DNA from 3 places in the Huintestinicola sp. genome. Region 1 is predicted to be linked to each of the others. Evidence: predicted binding sites of a transcription regulator. Region 1 holds the regulator's gene; each other region holds the start of a gene.
The links. Region 1 encodes HrcA, which represses chaperone genes, less so after heat shock. Its sites were predicted from a motif close to TGTTAGCACTCNNNNNNNNNGAGTGCTAACA; they were not measured.
Positions count from the first base shown of each region.

Region 1 (7,034 bases):
CCGAAACAAATGTCTATGCAGACCCCAACGGCAAGGTGACGGGAAAGCTTTCGGCAGGTGAGTCTCCGCTTATCTCGCTGTATTACACCGATAAAAACGGGGGACAGTGGGGCGGATATTACGATTTTTCGGGAGACGATGAGCTTCTGTGGATATCCCTTGACGGACTTGAGCCTGTGTATGACAATTACTCCTTTTCCGAGGAGCATAAGGACGAGATAATCGAGGGCAAGACTACCGAATTTGAGTCTCTGAGAGAGGAAGGCACCATATACCTCTGGAAATACCCCGGCAGCACCGAATGCAGTGCCATGGAAAAGCACCCCGACAATTTCGGCAGCTATATAAGCCGCCTTTACACTGACAAGCAGGGCGGCAAGTGGGGATATGTGAACTACATCCGGGGAGAGACCGGCTGGTTCTATCTTACCGACCCCGCTGACCCTGCCCCATACGGTGAGGACGTTTCCGCAGGCGCAATGACCACCGAGAGCGATCTCGGTGAGAACGGCAGCAACGGTATGCTTGCTCCCATTCTCCTTGCACTGGCGGCGGCAGGCGGTTCGGGCGTTCTTATCGCTTGTATGAAAAAGAAGGAAAAAGACTGACATATAAAAAACGGGACTGCGCAGGCAGCCCCGTTTCAGTCTGTCGAAAATGCCGTAATTTTGCTCCGAACAAAAAGTTCATTTGCATAATTTGGCTTCAATAATTAAGTTACCGAGCCACAAAATGAAGAAATCATTGCTATTCTACCAACGAAGTGGCTTCAGCGACACGCTGACGGGACTGCGCAGGCAGCCCCGTTTTGTTTTATCTTCGCTGCTTTTTCCTTGCAGCCTTGTTTTCGTACATTCTTCCGTCGGCTATCCGAAGAAGCTCGGCAAAGGCTATCTGATGGGAAAGGCTCTCGCAGCAGTAGCCTATGCTGGCGGATATCTCATAGGGCTTGGTGGTGGCCTTGTCGGTCTCCTCAATAGCCTGATTGAAACGCTGAACTCTTATCAGAGCGTCAATTGAGCTGTAGTCTCCCACGCCGATTATGTAAAACTCGTCTCCGCCCGCTCTTACGCATATCTCGTCATTCTTGGTTATCTGACGGGAAACATTGGCGATGGCTCTTATGCCGTAGTCGCCCTCTGTATGACCGTAGGTGTCATTTATGAATTTAAGCCCGTCCATATCTATTACGAATACGAGCATCTTGTCGGAGGATCTGGCATTCCTGAGCAGCTTGTCAAGCTCCTTTTCCATTCCGCGACGGTTATAAAGACCTGTCATAGCGTCTCTTTCGGAGAACATTTCCAGGCGGGTGCGGACTCTTATCATCTCAAGGGCACTGCTTACGTTTCTGAGCCAGTTGCGGTAGACATTTCCGATTATATGCTCCTGAGTCAGACTGCACTCCACCACTGAATAGCCCAGAGTATCTTTGATGTAATGGACGGGAGTAAAATAAAATACGGAAGGCTCTTCACGCTCCTCCCACATACGGGGGAGCATAAGCTTTGTGTCAAAGACCTCTCCGCTGTTATCGGAGAAATAGCAGTCCTCAAATTTGTCTCCCGAATCGTTCCAGGGGCGTTTGTATATGACCGTTTTCATCTTGTCGGGATAGCCCTTTGCAGGCTGCTCGTCGGAGTTCAGCCACTCTTCCGTGAGACAAAGATAATAACGGCTGTATGGTCTGATAAGGTAATCCGAGCCGAAAATTTTGTAAAGGCAGTCATCGATATCCACCGAGCCTGCGAAATTCTCAAACATATAGCTCTCAAGGAGCATATTTATATCTACGCGGTCCTCTATCCCTTTATCGCTGTAATTCCAGTTGGAGCGTATAAGGGAATTGTTAAGACATTCCTTTACATATGCCATATTTTCGGGGCAGCCGCAGCTGGAGCAGATACGAAGTCCCTTATCCTTGCCCGAATGGACGGGGATGACACGGCTCTCAGGCTCTATCTGCTTTCTGAGAACGTTCACCGCTTCTGCGGCGGCACTGCCGATATCCGGGATACAGGTGGTTATGGAGATATCGTTGAGAACAGCTTCGGCAGTTCCGTCATAGCCTGTAACAATGATCTGTTCGGGAACCTTTATGCCGTGTTCCACAAGGCGGTTAACGAGACCTATGGCCATATGGTCGCTGGCGCATACTACAGCTTCGGGCATTGCCAGCTCTCCGGAAATTATCCTGTCGGCTAAGGATTCGCCTCCCGAATACCAGAAATCTCCGTAAAAGATCATACTGTCGTCAACGGGGATATCACGCTTTTTCATTATATCCGTATAGCCTGCAAGACGCTGCTCGGATACTGTAAAGCCCATTCTGCCTGTCAGAAAATATATTTTCCTGCATTCGTGAACGTCGATCAGATGAGCGGTTATTGCGGCAAATGCGCTGCGGTCGTCGGTATAGACAACAGGATAATCTCCGAAGGGCAGATCAAGAGATACAACAGGCTTTCTGCACTCCTTCTGCAGCTTATGGAGAACGTGATCCTGGACAGCCTGGTCTCCCGAAAGCGTTATGGGCGGGACGATAACTCCGTCCACAAGGTCGAAGTTTATCAGCTCAAAGATATTTGTCTCGCCCTCCTGATAATCCTTATAAAACATTCCCGGCTTTGAGAGGGACGCAAATACGGCTGCGTCGTAGCCATATTCCCTGCACTGCATAAAGATACCCCTGAGCAGGCGCTGCTGATATATAGATTCGGGTTCAGTTAGTATAACTCCGATAACCTTACGCTTTCCCATTGTTTTCTCCTTAAATAAAGTTGTCCCTGTCTGTGTCTGCGGCAGCTGCCGGCAGACTATATTTATACACCATATATTATATCTTATAGCCGTGAATTAAATATTAAAAAATATAATATATTTAATAAATTCCACACAAACTATCTAACTTTTCGGAAAAAGGTAATATCTGTTCCCTGCCGCTGTTATTATATTATAATATGTGCATTATGATTTCACCGTTCTTTCACGGGATATACTTGCAGATTTCAGTCTTTTTACACAATAGCGGCGTTAATAATATATCAAGTTTTTACAAAAAATGAGAATTTTCAGGTTTATAAAATAAGTGTTGAATATTCACAAATATTATGCTATAATTCAGACTGGTATAAAAATGTTTATTAAAGAAAGGACGATTTTTATGGAAGATTATTCGTACCTGCTTTCGATAGCCCTTATTCTTATCAGCACAAAGGTATTGGGACTTTTTTCAAAAAAGATAAAGCTGCCCCAGGTGGTGGGCGCGCTGCTGGCGGGAGTTATTCTTGGTCCTGCCTGTCTGGGACTTATCCATTCAACCGAAATGCTCAGCTGCCTTTCAGAGGTGGGCGTTATCGTGCTGATGTTTGCCGCAGGCTTTGAGACCGATATCAAGGAGCTCAAACGCTCGGGAAAGGCGTCCTTCCTTATCGCTCTTATCGGCGTGCTGGTACCCCTTGCGGGCGGTGCGGCTGTGGCATATTTCTTCAACGACTCCGTTGACGGCAACAAGCTGCTCCAGAACATTTTCATCGGAATTATCCTCACTGCCACCTCAGTAAGCATCACCGTCGAGACCCTCAAGGAGATGGGCAAGCTTTCCACTCCCGCGGGCAATGCGATACTCGGCGCTGCCATAATCGACGATATCTTAGGCATTATCGCCCTTACAATGGTCATCAGCATGGCTGACCCCACCGTTAAGATAGGCACTGTGCTTTTAAAGATACTGGGCTTCTTCGGCTTCACCTTTGTGGCTGCGGTGGGATATCACTACCTGTTCAAGAAATGGACGGACAACAGCCCCGTCAAGCTCAGAAGATACGTTGTGATAAGCTTTGCCTTCTGCCTTATCCTTTCCTACTGCGCCGAGGAATTTTTCGGCGTTGCGGACATTACGGGAGCGTTCTTTGCAGGCCTTGCGATCTCAGGAACAAAGAAGGCAGACTATATCAACAAGCGTTTCGATACCCTTTCCTATCTGCTCCTTTCACCCATATTCTTCGCAAGCATCGGTCTCAAGGTAGTTCTTCCCGAGATGAATATGGAGATAATCCTCTTTACCGTTCTTATCACGCTTGTGGCTATCCTTACAAAGATAGTTGGCTGCGGTCTGGGCGCAAAGTTCTGCAAATACAGCAATAAGGAAGCGCTGCAGATAGGCGTGGGAATGGTCTCCCGCGGAGAGGTGGCTCTTATCGTTGCCAACAAGGGCGAGGCTGTGGGACTTATGAGCGACAAGTTCTTTGCTCCTATAGTTATAATGGTGGTGCTGACCACTATCCTCACTCCCGTTCTGCTGAAGGTGGTTTTCAAGGATAAGGACAGCCGATCTACGGAGAATGAGCCTGCCATTGCCGCAAAGTGACATTCTGAAATTTCCGGCTGCTGCACTTTTGCTGTGCGGCAGCCGTTTTTTATGTAATACTATAGCGATCCACAAAAATATCCTGCCAAGTTCGGCGGTTCAAAGCTTGAATAGTGTCGTCACTCACCCTTGACAGGCGGCAAGCCTGCCTGCGGGTTCGTTCCTAACTCTTCAAGCTTTGCACTCGCCTCCTTTTGTCAGTCTATTTCTGTGTCTTGCTATAATACAGGAGCATGAAAAAGATGAACATTGAATATATTCACGAACCCACCGACCTGCAGTGCGGTCAGGCAGTTCTTGCGATGCTGCTGGGAACGACTGTCGAACACATCTGCGAATATCTCGGGAACGACCGTGAGACCGATCTTCGGGAAATGAAGCGCGTCCTGACCGAACACGGCGTAAAATTTTCCTCCGAACGCAGACAGGCGCAGACAAAAGCCGACCTTCCTCCCTGTGCCCTTCTCAGCCTTGAAACACCCCGCTGCTGGCATTGGTCGCTGTATTCGGACGGCGTTTTTTACGACCCGGAGCATGGTATTCTTGATGATTTCCCGCAGTCGGCACGGCGGTTTTACTGGGAGATATTTCCGGAAACGCTGCCACATTAAAAACGCTTTTTGCAGATGTGGAATAAAGATCACAGAAGAGCGTTCAAAAGTATCTTTGACCTGAAAACAGGGCAGAATAACCGGTGAAATGCCCTTTCTGACCCATGTCGGAACGTAAATTTAGCACTCTCGGAGTGAATTTGCTAAATTTTTTTTCAAAACCCCTTGACAAGTCGGAAAAATGGTGTATAATATAATTAGCACTCGAGAAGAATGAGTGCTAACAGAATGATGTTTAAAGTGCTAAAGTAAGAGGGTGATGATCCTGCTGGACGACAGAAAGCTCAGAATACTGGCTGCAGTTGTAGATGAATATATCCGGACAGGAGAGCCTGTAGGCTCGAAAACCATCGCTGCTCTCCCCGATATCAGAGTTTCCTCCGCCACCATCAGAAATGATATGGCAATGCTGGAGCAGCTGGGGTTCTTAGAGCAGCCCCATACCTCCGCAGGGCGTATCCCCACATACAGCGGATATAAGCTTTATATTGAAACGCTTATGCCAAAAAGAGCGCTGTCCGACGATGAAAAGGCAATGCTCGACGAAGCCCTGGGCGAGGATTTCTCCACGGAGGAGGCTCTCATTGACAATGCCACCAGAGCTCTGGCGGAGATAACCGACTGTGCGGCTGTGGTCTCAAACTGCGCTCCTCAGTTTTCGGTGATCGCAAAGGTCGACGCTGTTCCCACGGGAAAGCATATGTATGTGCTGCTGATGATAACCTCGTCGGGCAGTATACAGAACAAGGTGTGCAGGCTGGAGCTTGACCTTACTCACGAGCAGCTTGCGTTTTTCAATGAATATATGACCAGAAACCTCAGCGGAATGAGCGTTGACAGTCTTTCGGACGAAACGCTGGAACGCCTTGCCGAGGCGATGGGTGCATATACCGTCACTCTTTCCCCCCTTATGAAGGGGATAAGAGAGCTGGCAAAGGGCTTTATGCAGAGCGACGTTCACGTCAGCGGCGAAAAGAACCTTTTAAAGCGAAACGATATCGAAGCAGGCGACGTTATCAAATTCTTTGAACAGAAAAACGAGTTTTCAAAGCTCCTTGACGACAGCTTCAGCGAGCTGAAGGTACTGTTCGGAGAGGACGGCGGCTTTGTTATCGGCAATTCGAGTATGATCGTTTCCCCCATTAAAAAGGGCAAGCGGACAGCGGGCTCCCTGGGACTTATCGGTCCGTTGAGACTCGATTATGCGAAGGTGATACCTTACATCGAGTATATGACCGACAGGATAAGCGAGCTGCTTTCGGAGGATTCCGACAGCTTCCCGCCCGCGCTGGAAACGAAAGATGACGGACAGAAAGGATGATATATAAAAATGGCAGAAGAAAAGGAAAAGCAGACCGACAGTACCGAACAGGAAGCAGCAGAACAGGAGGCTCCCGTAGCCGAGGAGGCTGCGGCTGAAACTGCCGATGCCGACAGCGCCGATAAGCCTGCGGAGGAAGCGGCTCCCGAGCCTACCGCCGAGGAAAAGCTGGCGGCAGAGGTTGAAAGCCTTAAAAAGGAGCTTGCGGACGAAAAGGAAAAATATCTCCGCCTTGACGCAGAGTATTACAACTACCGCACACGCTCCCTCAAGGAAAAGCAGGACGCTTACGACAACGCTCTTATAAAGACCGTTACCGAGGTGCTGGGAGTTATCGACAACTTTGAAAGAGCGGCATCTGCGGAATGCTCCGACGAGAATTTCAAGAAGGGCGTTGAAATGATATTCAAGCAGTATCTTACCATTCTTGAAAAGCTGGGCGTTTCCGAGATAAACGCTGTGGGTCAGCCCTTTGACCCCAATCTTCACAATGCGGTAAGCAGCTGCGAGGACGAGAATTTAGGCGAGAACACCGTTGCGGCAGTTCTCCAGAAGGGCTACACCTTAGGCAAAAAGGTTATCCGCCACGCAATGGTGACGGTGGCTAATCCGTAACATTTCCCTTATATCAGGAAAAATAAAATGAAAAAATCCACATTTTGAAAGGAAGAATTTTTATGTCAAAGATCATTGGTATCGACCTTGGTACAACTAACTCCTGCGTAGCCGTTAT
Region 1 is NZ_JBJERV010000018.1:8,681-15,714, forward strand. Features, by position in the region: gene ACI4J0_RS02885 (hypothetical protein) at 1-608, shown strand, start outside; gene ACI4J0_RS02890 (diguanylate cyclase) at 814-2,760, opposite strand; gene ACI4J0_RS02895 (cation:proton antiporter) at 3,164-4,369, shown strand; gene ACI4J0_RS02900 (hypothetical protein) at 4,612-4,980, shown strand; gene hrcA (heat-inducible transcriptional repressor HrcA) at 5,240-6,301, shown strand; gene grpE (nucleotide exchange factor GrpE) at 6,311-6,916, shown strand; partial or broken gene dnaK (molecular chaperone DnaK) at 6,979-7,034, shown strand, end outside.

Region 2 (7,034 bases), on a different contig from region 1:
CTTAAATATTCCGAGATCGCAAAGGTGCTTGGCATATCCGAGTCAAGAGTATGCCAGATACACACCAAAGCGGTGGACAAGCTCAGAGAAAAAATTTCCGGATATATGATGGACTGACCATCATATATGATGGACATACCATCGGAAAGGCGGTAAAAGCAATGCTCAGAGGATATTACACCTCCGTCAACGGAATACTGAACGAGGAAAGAATATTAAACGTAATAACCAACAATCTCTCGAATGTAAATACAGCAGGCTACAAGTCCGACGCAGCTATCCCCACCACATTCCACGATAATCTCCTGCTCCTTGCAAACGGAGAGCGCAGCAAAACGGGCACTATCCGTTACAGGACCCTGCTTGAGACCAAGACCTCCCTTGAGTCGGGCACCTTCGAGCAGACAAATTCCCGTCTTGATATGGCTGTGATGGGCTCTGTGTATTTCAACATTCAGCGGAGAAACTCGGGAGAAGTGCTTCTCACCCGAAACGGTCAGTTCAATATCGACAACGAGGGATACCTTGCCCTGGGCTCCGCAGGCAGAGTTATAGACGATAACGGCGACCCGATACAGCTGGGCACTGCAAACTTCACCGTCAGAGAGGACGGTCTTATACAGGTAGAGGACGGCAGAGAGATACAGCTTGCGCTTACATTTCTCCCCGATGACTCGGACGTCGAAAAGGTGGATACCAACCTTATCCGCCCCTACGAGGACACCCCCTGGGGCAATATCCCCGAGGGAATGGTCTACCGCATAAGACAGGGCTGGTACGAGCGCTCCAATGTGAACGTTGCCGCAGAAATGGCGAAGGCAATAGACGCCAATGCCCTTTTCAGAGCAAATTCACAGGCTCTGCAGATAATAAACTCCGTAAATCAGCTTGCCGCAAACAATCTTATGAAGGTGTGATACCTTTCTGAAAGGAATGATAAATAAATGGGCAGGATAGGATTTTTCACCGCCACCACAGGCGTAATAAGCAATCAGATGGGCATGGACATAACGGGAAATAACCTTGCAAACGTAAATACCTACGGTTTCAAGGCGTCCCGCCCCTCCTTTGCAGACCTTGTATATACAAAGCGCAACAATAATATCGAGGAAGTCCAGACAGGACACGGCGTAAAGGTGGATAAGACCGACCTTATGTTTGAGCAGTCCACCCTGAGACATACCGAGCGCGACCTTGATTTTGCAGCCCTTGACGAAGGCTTTTTCGCCGTAGAGACCCCCTCGGGCAATACCGCCTATACCAAGGACGGCGCATTCTACATCACCGATATCGACGGAAACGGCACCTGGCAGCTCTGCGACAGCAAGGGCAGCTTTGTCCTCGATTACGAGGGCAACCGCATAACCGTCCCCTTTAACGAGGATATGCAGATAGAATATACGGAGCTTATCCCTCAGATAGGCACCTACCGCTTTGAAAACCCCTACGGACTCGACCAGTTCGGAGACAATTATTACATAAATACAGGCTCCAGCGGCGAAGCCATCGCAGACGATACCATCAAGAAAAAGCAGGGCTATATGGAAGCCTCGGGAACCAGCGTGGCGACCGAAATGACAAAGGTCATCGAGTATCAGAGAGCCTTCCAGCTTAATGTAAATATGGTAAAGCTCCACGATGAGCTGAATAACCTTGTCAACAATCTGAGAGGATAACCGCATAAAACCGATAGAAAGGCAGTGATATTATGTCACTTCAGAATATGGAACAGCTGAGCGCAATGCATTTTGACGTGCTCAGAGAAATAGGCAACATCGGTCAGGGAAACGCAGCCAGCTCACTTTCCCAGATGCTTAGCCAGGCAATAGATATATCCGTCCCCACCGTAAAGCTCCTTGACTTCAACGAGTCCGTGGAGTACCTGGGCGGCCCCGAAAACGTAGTTCTGGGAATGCTCGTGGGACTTAAAGGTGACATCAACGGAATGATGCTCTATGTGCTCCAGAAAAACTTTGCAAATTCAATGCTGAACTCCGTTTTCGGCAAGCAGATAAATGACCTTACCGAGCTTGACGAAATGGACATCTCCTTTATCCAGGAGATAGGAAATATCCTTGCAGGCTCCTATGTAAACGCCATATCCTCCCTCACAGGGCTTACGATAGACATTTCCGTTCCCACCATAAGCATAGATATGGCAGGAGCCATACTTGCAGTGCCCGCCGTAGAATTTGCCCAGATAGGCAACAGCGTGCTGTTTATCGACGACAGCTTCATCTTCGGCGACTCCCCCTCAGGCGGCGACAGCAGCGAGATCAAGAGCAATATGATCCTCGTTCCCGAGCTTTCATCTCTCGAAACACTGTTTTCCAAGCTTGGAATAGAAGTATAAAGCGTGATAAAGGCTTTTTTCGGGAAAATGAAATCATGCGGAAATACCGCTGTGGGGAGTGTAACGTAAAATGGTAAACATTGGTATAGCAGATCTTAATGTGGTAAAAAGTCCCGAAGTTCTGGCGACATATGCATTAGGCTCCTGCATAGGCATCTGCCTCTATGACGCAGAGCTGAAAATTGCGGGCTTGGCTCATATAATGCTGCCCTGGAGCAAGGACGCAGGAGCAGCCGCAGACAATATGAGAAGATACGCCGACACAGGCATAACCGAGCTTATACAGAAAATGGTGGCAATGGGCGCAAAAAAATACCGTCTCACCGCAAAAATAGCAGGAGGCGCCCAGATGTTCAGCACCACCTCCTCCGTATTCAACATCGGCGAGCGAAATATCGAAGCGGTAAAGAAGGTGCTCGGGACATATAATATCCCCATAATCGCCGAAGAAACGGGTCTGAATTTCGGCAGAACAGTATTCTTCTACAGCGAGGACGGCATTATGGAGGTAAAGGCAGCCACAAGACCTACAAAAAGAGTATAAATTATCGGGGCGAAAAGCCCCGATTTTTTTCACGACAGCATTTCGAAGACGAAGCTTCCGCCCCCGCTAACTTTTTGTGTCCCCATATATCACTTGATACCCTCAAACTTTTTCCAATAAATACAAAATCGCCGTACAGGAAACCTCCTGTACGGCGAAAAACATTTATTATAAAGAATATCGGTATTAGTACATACCGCCGTCCATACCGGCACCGGGAGCAGGAGCAGTAGCGGGCTCCTTGATGTCAGCAACCAGAGACTCTGTGGTAAGAACCATAGCAGCAACGGAAGCAGCATTCTGGAGAGCAGAGCGTGTAACCTTGGTAGGATCAACGATACCTGCAGGGATCATATCAACATAAGTCTCGCTGTAAGCGTCGAAGCCGTAGCCGACCTTTCTGGAGCGAACGATCTTATCAATGATAACAGAGCCTTCAAGACCTGCATTTGCAGCGATCTGGCGAACAGGTTCCTCAAGAGCCTTGAGAACTATCTGAGCGCCTGTCTTTTCATCGCCGGAAAGCGAAGCAGTGAGCTTGGAAACAGCGGGCATAGCATTGATAAGAGCAGTTCCGCCGCCTGCAACGATACCCTCTTCAACAGCAGCCTTGGTAGCAGCAAGAGCGTCCTCGATGCGGAGCTTCTTCTCCTTCATCTCAACCTCAGTAGCAGCGCCTACCTTGATAACAGCAACGCCGCCGGAAAGCTTAGCAAGTCTCTCCTGGAGCTTTTCCTTGTCGAACTCGGAGGTAGTTACCTCTATCTGAGACTTGATCTGATTTATTCTGTCCTTGATCTCGGACTTGCTGCCCTGACCGTCAACGATAATGGTGTTTTCCTTTGTAACCTTGACCTGCTTAGCACGACCCAGCTGAGAAACCTCAGTATCCTTGAGCTCAAGACCGATCTCCTCGGAAATTACCTGACCGCCTGTGAGGATAGCGATATCCTGGAGCATTTCCTTTCTTCTGTCGCCGAAGCCGGGAGCCTTAACAGCAACACAGGTGAATGTGCCGCGGAGCTTGTTAACGATAAGAGTGGAGAGAGCCTCGCCCTCGATGTCCTCAGCAATGATCACAAGCTTCTTGCCGCTCTTAACGATCTGCTCAAGAAGAGGAAGGAGCTCCTGAATGGAGGATATCTTCTTGTCGGTGATAAGAATGTAAGCGTCGTCAATAACAGCTTCCATCTTGTCGGTATCTGTAACCATGTAAGGAGTGATGTAGCCTCTGTCGAACTGCATACCCTCAACTACCTCGGAGTAAGTCTCAGCAGTCTTGGACTCCTCAATAGTGATAACGCCGTCGGAAGTGACCTTCTCCATAGCCTCTGCAATGAGCTTGCCCACCTTCTCATCAGCGGAAGAAACGGTAGCAACTCTCTCGATATCAGCAGAGCCTTCAATATCCTTGGAGTTTGTCTTGATAGCCTCAACAGCAGCATCAACAGCCTTAGCCATGCCCTTCTTAACTATCATGGGATTAGCGCCTGCAGCGATGTTCTTCATACCCTCTCTGATAAGAGCCTGAGCGAGAAGAGTAGCGGTAGTTGTACCGTCGCCTGCAGCGTCATTTGTCTTGGTAGCAACCTCCTTGACCAGCTGAGCGCCCATATTCTCGAAAGCGTCGTCAAGCTCGATCTCCTTGGCAATTGTAACGCCGTCGTTGGTGATAAGAGGAGCGCCGAACTTTCTGTCAAGAACAACATTTCTGCCCTTGGGACCGAGAGTTATCTTAACTGTATTTGCAAGCTTGTCAATGCCTGCCTGTAAAGACTTGCGGGCGTCTTCGCCGTAAATAATATCCTTAGCCATTGTAATGTACCTCCAATAAATTTAGAATGTTTCTTATTCAACAACTGCGAGAATGTCGGACTGACGGAGAATAGTGTACTCAACGCCGTCAAGCTTTACCTCAGTGCCCGCATACTTGGAAGCGAGGACCTTCTGACCGACTTTAAGCTCCATCTTTACCTCATTGCCGTCAACCATACCGCCGGGGCCAACCTCAACGATCTCAGCGATCTGGGGCTTCTCCTTGGCATTGCCTGTGAGAATGATACCGCTCTTGGTGGTCTCCTCAGCCTCAGTCATCTTAATAACAACTCTGTCTGCAAGTGGCTTGATTTTCATAACTAAAAAACTCCTTCCTATAAGTAGCTGCTAAGCAAATTTAGCAGTCAAACGCTTGATGTGTTAGCACTCTTATTTATTGAGTGCTAAATATATTTTACCACGTTCACTAAAAAAATCAAGTGTTTTTGCGTAAATCACTGTATTTTCATCATAATGCACAATTCGCATTGGAATGAGCAGGTAAAATATATAATATATGTAAACAGAAAGGCGTCCGACCCATGGGGCAGAAGCTGTCCGACGAAGCCGAACGTCTTTCCGGGAATTCAATTTTATACTAGAGAGGATATCCCCTCCCGAAAAGCGAATTATTGTATCTCAAGCCTCCGTGAAACGGGAACATCGGGCTGCTTCTTGGGCAGTATCATAATAAGGATACCGTTCTTGTAATCGGCGCTGATGTGGTCTGCGTCGATGCCCGAAATGTCGAAGCTTCTCTGATATGAGCCGAAGGTGCGCTCGCGGCGGATATACCTGCCGTTTTTGTCCTTCTCGTCATTATTTTCGGAATGCTCGGCTTTCAATGTCAGGCTCGAACCTGTGATATCAATGGAGATATCCTGCTTGTCGAAGCCGGGAAGCTCGGATTCCATAACGTACCTGTCGTCCTCCTCGCGGATATCGGTGCGGCAGGCGCTTATCCGCTTGCCGTCCTTCTCAAAGTCTGCAAAGGGGTCAAAAACGCCAAAAGCTTTTTCAAAAGGAGTTAAACCATACATAAAATTACCCTCTTTCCGATAATGGGGAGCCTGTGCGCTCCGCCTGTTTTTAACCTGTGGAGATGTTCTCCTTACGACCGCGATGCGCATTACTGAATTTCCAGCCTGCGTGTAACAGGAACATCGGGCTTCTTCTTGGGCAGGGTCATGATAAGGATACCGTTCTTGTAATCGGCGGTGATGTGCTCGGTGTCGATGCCCGAAATGTCGAAGCTTCTCTGATATGAGCCGAAGGTGCGTTCGCGGCGGATATACTTGCCGTTCTTCTCGTCAGTATTCTCGGAATGTTCGGCTTTCAATGTCAGGCTCGAACCGGAGATGTCAATGGAGATATCCTTCTTGTCAAAGCCGGGAAGCTCGGACTCCATAACGAACTTGTCATCGTCCTCGCGGATATCCGTGCGGCAGGCGCTGAACCTCTGACCGTCCTTTACAAAGCCGCTGTCAAGATCAGCAAAGGGATCAAAAATGCCAAAAGCTCTTTCAAAGGGAGTTAAACCGTACATAAAATTACCTTCTTTCAAAATATAGGAAGCCTGCTTCTGAAAGGAGCTGCTTCGAGATGGTGTGATTTGTATAAACGGGGTATCTGTACCGCATCATCTCGGTATCTTCCGTTTACGAGTATAATAATACCCCCCTATTATGATAATACAATATCCGTATTGTGAAAAAACGGTGAAATTTAGCAGTCTCGTTGTATGAGTGCTAACACTTGCAAGATACGAGTGCTAAAACATCTCCTTATATTTTTCCCCATAGCCATATCAGTATTCATATTATAGCACATTTGTCTCAATTTGTCAATACATTTCAGCACAAAAGTGCCATTTCAATACAAATTCATCTGAATAACCAAAAACAAGCAGCCCGATTTGTAAAATCAGCACATATATTCCAAAAATAAAAGAGCCGATGCATAAAACCGCACCGGCTCATAAAAATATATTCAAATTCAGCAGCTTCCGTGCTTGACCCTGTCCATGACCTCAGCTCGCTTAGCGTCGTTGAAGCGGTCAAGAGTGCCCACAAGATAGCCCGTAATTCTTCTTATTCGGTCAAAGGGAACGCTTTCAAAATAATAATTCAGATCGACGAAATCGCCGTCAAGAGCGATATCAATGCCCACGATCTTTTTCCCGGGGTAATTCTCCTCGCCGTGCCTGATGTAAGCCTCAAGCTCCTCATTGGAAATTTCTCCGCCCGTAACGTTAACGTTCATTTTCATTACTCCCTTAACTTTTAAGCAAATTCGCCACAATATTTAGTGCCGACTATTTAA
Region 2 is NZ_JBJERV010000100.1:112,191-119,224, reverse strand. Features, by position in the region: gene ACI4J0_RS12995 (sigma-70 family RNA polymerase sigma factor) at 1-117, shown strand, start outside; gene ACI4J0_RS12990 (flagellar hook-basal body protein) at 162-917, shown strand; gene ACI4J0_RS12985 (flagellar hook-basal body protein) at 945-1,676, shown strand; gene ACI4J0_RS12980 (chemotaxis protein CheC) at 1,709-2,353, shown strand; gene ACI4J0_RS12975 (chemotaxis protein CheD) at 2,424-2,897, shown strand; gene groL (chaperonin GroEL) at 3,084-4,712, opposite strand; gene ACI4J0_RS12965 (co-chaperone GroES) at 4,746-5,030, opposite strand; gene ACI4J0_RS12960 (Hsp20/alpha crystallin family protein) at 5,342-5,752, opposite strand; gene ACI4J0_RS12955 (Hsp20/alpha crystallin family protein) at 5,842-6,258, opposite strand; gene nrdD (anaerobic ribonucleoside-triphosphate reductase) at 6,708-6,974, opposite strand.
Region 2: the regulator HrcA is predicted to act here: its motif matches at 5,092-5,122, upstream of ACI4J0_RS12965 (co-chaperone GroES).

Region 3 (7,034 bases), on a different contig from region 1:
CTCTGGGAACGCATTGCGGAGCGTTATGCAGTAAATGACGGCACAATTGCATTTGAGCTTCTGAACGAAGTAACAGAGCAGAGCTACAGTGAGACCTGGAACAAGCTTATCAAATGCTGTATCGAGCGTATCCGCAGGCTTGCTCCCGACACCTTCATCCTCGTAGGCGGTTACTGGCAGAACAGTCCCGACGCCGTGCCCGACCTTGAAGCGCCCTATGATGATAAGGTGGTATATAATTTTCATTGCTATGACCCTATGAACTTTACGCACCAGGGCGCATACTGGTACGAGGGAATGGACACAAAATTCAGAATGAGCTTTGATAAGTGCGATCCCCCCGTAACTCCCGAATTTTTCATGGACAGATTCAGCCGTGCTTATGAAGCAGCAAAGAAAAACGGTACTGTGCTGTACTGCGGCGAATACGGAGTTATCGAAAATGCCGAGCCCGAGGATGTTCTGAAATGGTTCAAGGCGATAAACACCGCTTTCGACAGGCTTGATATCTCCCGTGCGGTCTGGAGCTACAAGGAAATGAACTTCGGAATTGCCGATGACAGAATGGAAAAAGTAAGAAGAGAGCTTATCCGTTATTTATGATATAAACTTAATGTGCCTCTCCCCGCAGCAACAGGGAGAGGCACATTTTTTATCAGAAATCAATTATTCCAAGACCTCTAAGAACGGAGCTTACAAAGATTATCAGAATAAAAACAGGCGCAATATACTTGATAACTACAGTATAAAGCTTCTTGCTTTTAAACGACGAACTGAGTTCCACCTCAGAAGTCACCGTATCGACCTTGACAACATAGCTTACAAAAATGCAGGTAAGGAAGGCAACGACAGGCATAAGAACGTTGTTGCTGATAAAGTCGAAGAAATCGAGTATTGAAAGACCGAGTATCTGAACGCTTTCGAGGAGTCCAAATCCGAGAGATGAGGGCACTGCCATTATAAACGAAGCAATTGCAACGATAAGGCAGATAACAGGTCTTTTAAGCGATGTCTTTTCTTCGATGAAGGATACTATGGTCTCCATAAGGGAAATGGCAGAGGTCAGAGCCGCAAACAGTACCAGGATAAAGAATACCGCTCCCATTACCGAGCCGAAGGGCATACTGTCGAAAACCTTCGGTAAAGTAATAAACATAAGGCTGGGACCTGAGCTGAGCACCGACTCATCTCCGCCCGAAAAGGCGAAAACTGCGGGAATAATAATAAGTCCCGAAATGAATGCGATACCAGTATCAAAAATTTCGATCTGACGGACAGAGCTTTCCAGATCGCTGTCCTTATTCATATAGGAACCATAGGTTATCATAATTCCCATTGCCAGAGACATGGAATAGAAAAGCTGTCCCAGAGCCGCAAAAACCAGACTTATCGAAAATTTGCTGAAATCAGGTTTCAGATAGTAGATAACGCCGTCCATTGCTCCGTCTCTCGTTACGCTGTAGACAGCAATTATAACAGACAGCACCACAAGCACGGGCATAAGTATTCGGCTTGCTTTTTCAACGCCCTTTTGTACGCCGAGCATAACTACAACGGCAGTAAGTATCAGAAATACACTGAGCCAAATAACAGGTTCGGCTGTCTGAGAAATAAATCCTGTAAAATATGTATCCCCTGCCGCAGCCTTGCCCTGACCCGAGCAGAATGCAATAAGATATTTGACCACCCAGCCGCCGATAACGCTGTAATACGGGAAAATAATACAGGGAACAAGACTTGCAAGCACACCTGCAAATCCCCATTTTTCATTCAGCGCGGCAAATGCACCCAGGGCGCTTTTTCCCGTTTTTCTGCCTATGGCAACCTCGGTTATCATAAGTGCAAAGCCGAATGTGACTGCTATCAGCAGATAGATGAGCAGGAACATTCCTCCGCCGTATTTTGCCGCAAGATATGGAAATCTCCATAAATTTCCAAGTCCCACAGCTGAGCCTGCGGCAGCAAGGATAAACCCTATCCTGCTTGTAAAGCTATTCTTTTTTTCCATTAAAGAACCTCCCGTTTGATCACATATTGCTTATTATACCATATAATCAAACAGATTTCAACCGTTATAGGGAATTTTATCATATTTGCATATAGGAAATTTTTTCAAATTTGCAGAAATGATATTAAATAGAACACTAAAGCGGCAAGCCCCTGCTTACCGCTTTGAAAAAAATATTACCGAAATATCTATCATCTTATTTTATGGAATTATAAAAATCCCGAAGAACATAAAACGCCGCTTTTTTATGAGTTTTATCAGCCGAAAGCAGACCCTTTGTGTTGTAGTACCGCTGATTAACGGAAGTTCTTCTTGGGCAGCGGAAATCATGAAGTATCCAGGGGGTCATACCCTTGATGTATGTGATTTTTCTGATGTTTTCTATCTGCTTTTCATATACATATGCCTGACAGTCCTCAGTGCCCTTGTCGGTAACGGTGCCTCTCAGTCCGGGATATGCGTCTGCGCCGAACTCGGTAATGATAACAGGCTTTTTCGGGTCGCTGTTTTGGAAAAGCTCGGGGAGCATCCGCAGGTCTGCTGTGTACCAGCCGCAGTATTCGTTCACGCCGATAATGTCAAGATACTGCTCAAGCCTGTCCTCGATGGCATTTTTCTCAAAATTTACAAGACAGGCGGCGGAAACAAGCCTTGTGGGATCGTTTTTGCGGGCACATTCCGCAAGCCCGCCCATAAATTTAAGTCTGTCGTCCGTATCGGAATTTTCATTGCCCACCGACCATATTATCACGCTTGCACGGTTGTAGTCCCGTGTAATAAGCTCCCTCAGCTGATTTTGAGCATCACTGTAGGTATCCTCCGACCAGAAATGCACCTCCCAGTAAACGGGTATCTCTTCCCAGAGAAGCAGCCCCAGCTCGTCTGCAAGCTGAGCCATTCTCTCACTGTGCGGATAATGCGCCACACGCATAAAATTACAGCCCAGTTCCTTTGCCGCACGGATATTTTCTATGCGCTCCTCATCGGTAAGCGCCTTGCCGTTTGACACGCTGTCCTCGTGGCAGCTTATTCCTCTGAGGAATACAGGCTTGCCGTTAAGAAGAATATCCATACCCGACCTGCGAATCTCGCGGAAGCCCACTCTGTCCCGCACTGTATCGGTAAGGCATGAGAGCGAAACATCATACAGCTTCGGATCTTCGGGCGACCACAGCTCGGGAGATGCTTCAAATACAAGCTCACCCTTTCCGTTTTCCACAGCTATTTCCTCGGAAATGTGAAGCTCGTCTATGGTGAGTACCGCTTTTTCGTTTACCGCTTCGGACATAGTAACGCAGGCACGTATTTTCTTAAAGCCGCTTCCCGGTTCAAGGGCTATCTTAAGCTCCTTGATATGTACCTTCGGCACACGGATAAGCTCGATATCACGGTAGATCCCGCCATAGTTGAACCAGTCGGTATTTGAGGGCGGCACCTGCTCATTCCGTCTTGCGCTGTCTGCCTGAATAATTATGCGGTTGTCATGCTCCAGGAAATCGGTGATGTCAAAATAGCAGGGTGTTGAGCCGCCCCGATGCATACCCACATATTTTTTATTGATAAACACTCTGCACAGATAATTTGCCGCACCGATCTTCAGTATCATACGCTCATCATCGTTCTGCTTTGCGTACAGGAATTTCCTTGTAAATATCATGCTGCCCTCGTAGAGCATATACATCTTATCCGCAGTATTCCAGCAGCACGGGAGAGTCATAAGCTCCCACTCATCAAAGGAAAAGTCCACAGGCAGAGTATTTCCCCCGCCGTCATAATAGTTTTCCTCGAACCATTTCTGTCTGATAAATGTGTCATACTGGTCAACAGCATAATGCCAATGACCGTTTAAGGACTCTTTTTTCCTAAATCTGTCATATATCATCGAGTCTGCGGTGACAAGCTTTTCAAAATATTCCTTTTCGTAGTATTCCATAGGACGATCCGCTCCTTTCGTTATCCTTATTTTACCACATATCTTTTCAAAATAAAATATCAGAATTTGCCGATATCCCCTTGAAATATTTCAAAAATTGCTGTATGATAAAGTATATGAATGAGAATTACCGAATTTCCCACAACAAGGAAAAATACACCGACCCAATATACTTTCACAGCCACGATTTTTACGAGATCTACTTCTTTGTGGACGGCAATGTAAAATACTACATTGAAAACGAGAGCTATGCTTTATCGAAAGGAGATGTGCTGATAATTCCCCCGGGAAAGCTCCACCGCCCCGTAATTGACGGAGATCAGGTATATGAACGCTATGTGCTGTGGATAAGCAGCCGTTATGCCTCGACAAATAGGGGTATAGCCTGCTTTACCAATGAAATAATACAAATGACCGAGGAAAAGAACACCCGACTGACCTCCTTTGAAGGCGATGAGCTTAGGGCGCTGACAGGGCTTTTTGACAAGCTGCTTGAAAGCTATGTTTCCTCCGACCCTCTTGCCGTATTTACCGCCGGGAGCTGCATTACTCTTATATCAGAAGCCATTCTCCGCAAGCTGAAAACCGCTCCCAGGGCGGCAGAGGAACAGGAAGACCTTATCCGTCAGGTAATTTCCTATATCAACAGAAACGTTGTGAACGCACCCTCGCTGGAAGAGCTTTCCGTCAGGTTTTTCGTTTCCAAATATTACCTTTCCCACAAATTCAAGGAGCACACCAAAACAACCGTTCATCAGTACATTTTGATGAAAAAGGTAAATCTGGCAAAGGAGCTCCTTGAAAAGGGCATTTCCCCACAGGAGGTATGCGAAAGCTGCGGATTTTCCACCTACTCCAATTTCTACAAGGCATTTTCGGCTCAGACGGGAAGCTCTCCGAAGCAGTTCAGAAGGCAAATAAAATAGCTCTCAGTTCAAATATACTGATTATTGCAAAGTTCTCCTGGCATTTTTTTGTTTTGGATATAAAAGCAGAAAATATATTAACAAATTGTAAAAATATGCAAGTCCCTCTTGATTTTTATATACAGGTGAGCTATAATTATTTTAGCACTCAACAAGAACGAGTGCTAACACTTACAACCGTAAAGTGCTAATCACTATATATAATTTTTAAGGAAGTGCATTACAATGGCAGAAACCAAACAGTTCAAAGCCGAGTCCAAAAGGCTCCTGGATATGATGATCAATTCGATCTACACTCATAAGGAGATATTCCTCCGAGAGCTTATCTCCAATGCCAGCGACGCTATCGACAAGCTTTATTTCAAGTCCCTCACCGATGACAAGGTGGGAATGAGCAAATCCGACTTTGCGATAAATATCATCGCAGACAAGGACGCAGGCACACTTACCATTACCGATAACGGTATAGGTATGACCGCCGACGAGCTGGAAAATAACCTCGGTATCATCGCAAACAGCGGCTCCTTCAAGTTCAAGAACGAGAACGAAAAGAGCGAGGACGTTGATATCATCGGTCAGTTCGGCGTAGGCTTCTATTCCGCATTTATGGTCGCAAAGGAAGTAAGAGTCCGTTCAAAGGCATACGGCTCCGATAAGGCATATGTATGGACTTCCTGCGGCGTTGACGGCTACACAATTGAGGAAGACGACAAAGAGACCGTTGGTACCGAGATACGCCTTACCCTCAAGGACGATACCGAAAACGAGAAGTACAGCGAATATCTCAGCGACTTCCGTATCAAGGAGCTTGTAAAGAAATATTCCGACTATATCCGCTTCCCCATCAAGATGGACGTAGAGAAATCCCGCAGAAAGGACGACGCCAAGGAGGACGATTATTCCGACGAGGCATACGAGAAATACATTGAGAACGAGACTCTCAACAGTATGGTACCTCTCTGGAGAAAGAACAAGAACGAGCTTAAACCCGAGGATTACAACAATTTCTACAAGGAGAAATTCTACGATTACACCGACCCTCTCAAGTACATTCACTCCAAGGTCGAGGGTGCGACCACATATGACTCACTCCTCTTTATCCCCTCTCAGGCACCCTACAATTTCTATTCTAAGGATTACGAAAAGGGTCTCCAGCTTTATTCCAGCGGCGTTCTTATTATGGATAAGTGTGCAGACCTGCTCCCTGATTATTTCTCATTTGTAAAGGGACTTGTGGATTCCGCCGACCTCTCTCTCAACATATCAAGAGAAATGCTCCAGCACGATCACCAGCTCAAGCTCATTGCAAAATCCATTGAAAAGTCCATCAAGAGCGAACTGAAAAAAATGCTGAACAATGACCGTGAGAATTACGAGAAATTCTGGAAATCCTTCGGCGTTCAGCTTAAATTCGGCGTTTACGACAACTACGGCAGAGACAAGGACGCTGTTGAAGACCTGCTGCTCTTTACCTCTTCCGCAGAAAAGAAGCTTGTAACACTTGACGAGTATGTTTCACGAATGAAGGAAGATCAGAAGTACATCTACTATGCCGCAGGCGACAGCGTAAGCAAGATCGAGGCTCTTCCTCAGACCGAGCTGCTTCGTGACAAGGGCTATGAGATACTTTACCTCACCGATAATGTGGACGAATTTGCCATCAAGGTGCTTATGAGACACGGTGAGAAGGAGTTCAGAAACGTTTCCGAGGGCGACCTGGGCATTGACACCGAGGAGCAGAAGGAGGAGACAAAGAAGCTGTCCGAGGATAACAAGGATATGCTTGCGCTCATTACCGAGGCTCTGGGCGGCAAGATCAAGGAATGTCGTATTTCCGACAAGCTGAAATCCCACCCCGTATGCATTTCAAGCTTCGGTCAGATATCCCTTGAAATGGAAAAGATACTCAATCAGAATCCCCAGAACCAGAAGGTCACCTCCGAAAAGGTGCTTGAGATAAATCCCAATCACAAGATATTTGCCGCAATGCAGAAGCTTTTCGAGACAGACAAGGACAAATTCAAGGACTACGCTTCCATTCTCTACGATCAGGCTCTCCTTATCGAGGGTATGCAGATAGACGATCCCGTTGAATTTTCAAACAAGGTATGCAGCCTGATGGCTCAGTAATCATTTCCATCAATAAAAAAACGTGTTCGGTACATAA
Region 3 is NZ_JBJERV010000095.1:102,694-109,727, forward strand. Features, by position in the region: gene ACI4J0_RS11995 (glycoside hydrolase family 5 protein) at 1-603, shown strand, start outside; gene ACI4J0_RS12000 (sodium-dependent transporter) at 656-2,008, opposite strand; gene ACI4J0_RS12005 (glycoside hydrolase family 2 protein) at 2,205-3,941, opposite strand; gene ACI4J0_RS12010 (helix-turn-helix domain-containing protein) at 4,046-4,867, shown strand; gene htpG (molecular chaperone HtpG) at 5,093-6,997, shown strand.
Region 3: the regulator HrcA is predicted to act here: its motif matches at 5,007-5,037, upstream of htpG (molecular chaperone HtpG).